2 regions of the Synechococcus sp. W55.2 genome follow, and region 2 is predicted to be linked to the other one. Evidence: riboswitches for the same ligand, from Rfam matches in the RefSeq annotation. Region 2 holds a riboswitch; the other holds the start of a gene.

Region 1 (2,393 bases), on a different contig from region 2:
ACTGGCACCCTGACTGAAGGTCGTCCCACTGTCACCGATATTTGGGCCCACGGCTCCTCTCCCCTGGCGGTGTTGCGCCTGGCAGCGGCGGTGGAGCGGCACTCGGAACATCCTTTGGCCCAGGCGGTGGTGCAGAAAGCCGAAGCGGAAAAAATTGCCATCCCTCCTGCCCAGCATTTTCAGGCAAGGATAGGCAGTGGGGCAGAAGCCTGGGTGGAAGACCAGTGGATCCGCATTGGTCGGCTGAGCTGGCTACAGGAGATGGGGATCCCCTGGGATCCCTCTTGGTCAGAGAGGGTTCAGAATTGGGAAAGCCAGGGCAAAACGGTGATCGGCGTAGCCCAATCCCAGAGCCTGGTGGGGCTGTTGGCCATTGCCGATCCGCTCAAACCCACCTCTCCTGAGGCAGTGCAACAGCTGCAACAGATGGGTCTAGAGGTGATCCTGCTGACCGGGGATAACCCCACCACGGCCCAAGCGATTGCCCGGCAGGCAGGCATTCAGCGGGTAATTGCCCAAGTCCGCCCCGATCAGAAGGCCGCTTACATTCGCAGCTTCAGACAACCTCGACACCGGGTGGCGATGGTGGGAGATGGCATTAACGATGCTCCGGCTCTGGCAGAAGCCGATGTGGGGATCGCCATTGGTACAGGTACGGATGTGGCGATGGCCGCCAGCGATATAACCCTCATGTCGGGAGATCTGCGGGGAGTCGCCACTGCCATTCAACTCAGCCGGGCCACCCTCAACAACATCCGCCAAAACCTCTTCTTCGCCTTTATCTACAATACGCTGGGGATCCCGATTGCCGCTGGGGCGCTCTATCCCTTTACAGGCTGGTTGCTCAACCCTATGCTGGCGGGGGCAGCCATGGCCCTGAGTTCCGTTTCGGTGGTCGCCAATGCCCTGCGCCTGCGACACTTTCAGCCCCCCAGACCAGCGGGCCGGCGTTAGGCCCTCTCCCAGGGGCAAGGGGGATTAGCGCGGCAACAGTTTTGCTGCCCTTTGAGCATGAGTCTGCCGTACCGCTCATGCCTCAGGGCTATCTTCTAGCAGACAAGGACATCCCCCCAGGGGGCTTGGTGAACGACAAGCGGCAAGCTAACCTAAAAGGCTCAGGCAGATTGGGGAAAGCGCGGTGCAAATCCGCCACTGTGACGCAACTGTGATGGGATCCCTCCCTCAGCCAGAACACCCACCTGCCGTTGTCCTGTACCCCTTGCGATTCACAAGGAACGGAGTTTTTTGTGTTGAATACCCTCAGTGTTTCCCCTCCCCTTTCGGTTGGGCAGCTTGCTTCTCCTTCATTGCCCCTATTGCTTATCGGCCACGGATCCCGCGACCCCCAAGGGCAGCAAGCCTTTCTGGAGCTAGCCCAGGCTTACCAAGCTCTCACCCCCCATCGACCGGTGATCCCCTGCTTTCTGGAGCTGACCCAGCCAACCATTGCCCAGGGGGTAGAGCAGTGCTTGGCCCAAGGGTGGCAAGAGATTGTGGTCCTGCCGCTGTTGCTGTTTGGGGCCCGCCACAACAAGTTCGATGTGACGATGGAATTGGATCGCCTGCAGGCCCTCTATCCCCAGTTGCGCATTCGTTACGGTGGGCCGTTGGGGATCCGCATCGAGATCCTGCAACTGCTGCGAGACCGATTGGCCGCTTTGATGGCCGCCCAACCGCAGCGGATCCCAGAAGCAGAAACCGTGCTCCTGTTTGTGGGTCGCGGCTCCAGCGATCCCGAGGCCAATGCCGAAGCCTGTAAACTGGCCCGGTTGCTTTGGGAAGGATCTGGGTTTGCCGCTGTGGAAACTTGCTTTATCGGCATTACCCATCCCCGCCTGCCCGTGGGATTGGAGCGGGCCTTGTCCTGGCATCCGCGCCGGGTGATCGTGCTGCCCTACTTTCTGTTTACGGGGGTGTTGGTGAAAAAAATCGAGGCGGCAGTGGAGAAACAACGACAACGACAGCCGGAAATCGACTGGCTGATGCTGCCGGAATTGGGCCTTGTGGACACGGTGCTGCACAGCCTGCAGCAACTGGAGCAGGAAGCCCTACAGGGCCAAACCCAAATGAACTGCCACCTGTGCAAGTTTCGCCTGGCCGTGAGCGCAGAGGTCAGAGCTGGGCATACCCATCACCACCCTCACGAGCATCATCACCACCATCACGGGCACGGATCCCATCACCACCCTCATTCTCACCATCACCCTCAGCACGGCCACACCCACGCAGCGGCTGGGGATCCCTGGGCCCAATTAGAGGGCTACCACCAACGGGCATGGCAGGTGCCCTAAGAGGGAAACAGAGGCTGCTGGCGGGATAAACTGAGTGCAGACAGGCAATTTTTGAACCTGGTTTTCCCGCTCTAGCGGTTGTGATGACGAAAAAACGATGAT
Region 2 (2,393 bases):
ACCCAGCGGATCCCTGCGGCAGGAGAGGTGGCCGAACCGTTGACCAGATTGCTCGAATCTTGGCGAACACCTAAGTTGAGATAAAAGTTGGGCTGTGGCTTGTAATCCAGGCGGGCAAAGAGGGCCCCTTGGTTCACGGTATTGTCGTAGTTGACATTGGTGGATCCCCTGGCAAAGGAGAAGGTGGTGTTGCGAGCTGAAATGGATCGGTAATCCGCTCCTAGAGTAAGCTCCAGGTTTTCAGCAGCCTTCCAGGTGTATTGCAGTTGGGATCCCCACCCCGTTCGCGAGATCTCATCCCGGGATCCCTGGCTTTGTGGGGCGCTGAAGCGATAGTTGAGGTCGTCAAAAAATACCCTAGCTTGCAGGGATCCCCTCTCTTGATCCCACAGCCAACTGAGATCTAACAGCAGGTCGTTGGTGTTTTGCACTGCATCGGGGGAGGGAAACTCGGTGCTGCCAGGCACCTGAAACGCTTTGTTGAGATAAAGGGCATTTCCGGTTAGGACTTGGCCTTCTGCCAATTGCCAGGTGAGCTTGGCTTGTAGGTTGTGATACTCCACCGCCGAGTTTTCCCGCCTGCCGGCTTTGCCCAAACGCCTAATTTCAAAAGGAAAGTCGTTGTTGCTCTGCAGACGGCGATAGCTGACCACCCAGCCCAGATCCTGCACCTGGCCGCGGTTCTGGATCCCTTGCTCATTGAGGCCGTAGCTGCCGATAGCCGCTTCCAGCACAGTCTCGGATCTCGGCTTTGGCTCCAGGGTTACGATATTAATGACCCCGCCAACCGCGTCCGATCCATACAAAGTGGAGCCCCCGCCTGGGGAGACCTCGATGCGCTCAACTCCATCCGTGGTGATCTTGGACAGGTCAAACCCGCCAAAAAAGCCCAGGTCGTTAATGGGGCGGCCATCCAACAGCACCAAAACCTGGGCCGTTCGTCCTCCCCGCATAAACTGGGAGCTAAGGGCTCCCAACTGGGTTCCTGCCGTGCCGTCGCTGAGGATCCCGGGCAGGTAGCGCAGGGCCTCCTGAACCGTTCTTGCCCCTTGCTCTCGAATTTGCTGGCGGGTAATGACGTAAACCGGGCGGGAAGAATCCCGCAGCAAACCAGGACGGCGAAAAGGTGTGGTGACGGGTTGATTTAAAATCTCGGCGCTAACACCGGTTTCCAACACCTCTTGAGCTGAAGGTGAAGAGGCCGCCGGCTGCGCCCACGCTGGGATCCCCAAAACAAGACCCCCCAGCGCCAGGCTGAGACCTAGAATGGGATTCATTTTCTTTCTTGAAGCTCCTGATTCCGTGCGACGCGGAAGAAATGCGAGCCAAAACCGCAGGCGGGCATCCTGACTGAGGGCATGGGTCTAGCCCAAGCCCATCACAGTTGCGGCACAGCGCCGGATTTGCACCGGACTTTCCCCTTTACATGCCCTGGCTGATCCCCAGGACAACCTGTCGGTACAGCTTTCTCTGCGATTGCTCCGAGAAAGCCGTGCTAGGCATCATACATCCCCTGCTCTGGAGTTCCTATCCTGCCAGGGGGGATGTCATCCCCAGGGGTGAACGGGATCCCAACGGCAATCCCAGGGCTTCGGATGGGCCACATCCCACCAACTTAGAAAACCTGGGCCAGACTTCTTCTTTGCTTTGTAAGCAGTTAAAGAGTAGCCCACTACTATTCCAGATCCTGAGGCCCAGGGATCCCTTGACTTTTGAAGAATTTGAAGAATAGGGAGGATAGAGATACGCTGAGATCTTGCAAAATCCACAGCCTTTGGGAGAGTAAGAGGGGAGCAGTGGCTTGGCTGCTGTCCACGGGATTCATTGGACTAGTACCCAACCGGGTAGAAAAGAGGAGCTTTTTCGATTTCAGGCGGGGCTGTCGTCTGGTGGGCTGGATCCGGCTCAACTTGGCTGGGAGAGGCAATTGGCACCTCGATCATCCGATCCGGTACCAGCGGCACCATTTCGGAGCGGTCGGCAATTTCCCGCAGAGAATTGGCGATGGATTCCTGAGTCAGCAGAAACTGTCGTTCGTTGCGTTGCATCTGCTGCCACACCTGGTAACGCTGGCTCCACCGGCTTTGGGTATGCACAGTCCAACTGTAAAGGCTCAACACTGAAACGCCGGAGAGGATAGCCATCCCTGTGGAGATTTGCTTCCACCAGGCTAGGTGTTCTGCCCAAGCAAGATGCTGGCTGCGAGGATGGGCTGATTTCAACTTCAAATTCAAAGGTTGGGTGCGGCTGGCCTGAACTGTACCGGAGAGGGGTCGGCTCAGAGCAGAAGGCTGTCTGTGGCGACGAGGGCTCTTGGGACGATCAAGACCTGCGTTCAAAGGCTGGCTAACCATAGGGCTTAACCTCACACACACCAAGGGATCCGACGGTGC

What was found. Region 2 has a riboswitch for cobalamin ahead of NW828_RS04805 (TonB-dependent receptor plug domain-containing protein). Riboswitches for the same ligand answer to the same signal wherever they lie in the genome.
Region 1: linked by a shared signal. The riboswitch ahead of NW828_RS08285 (sirohydrochlorin chelatase) and the one ahead of NW828_RS04805 (TonB-dependent receptor plug domain-containing protein) in region 2 are both predicted to bind cobalamin.

The regions. Positions count from the first base shown of each region.
Region 1 covers NZ_JANSHM010000034.1:19,118-21,510, reverse strand. Annotated here, with positions in the region: gene NW828_RS08290 (heavy metal translocating P-type ATPase) at 1-954, shown strand, start outside; cobalamin riboswitch at 1,082-1,218, shown strand; gene NW828_RS08285 (sirohydrochlorin chelatase) at 1,251-2,291, shown strand; gene NW828_RS08280 (hypothetical protein) at 2,389-2,393, shown strand, end outside.
Region 2 covers NZ_JANSHM010000014.1:22,319-24,711, reverse strand. Annotated here, with positions in the region: gene NW828_RS04805 (TonB-dependent receptor plug domain-containing protein) at 1-1,277, opposite strand, end outside; cobalamin riboswitch at 1,319-1,471, opposite strand; gene NW828_RS04800 (hypothetical protein) at 1,830-2,354, opposite strand.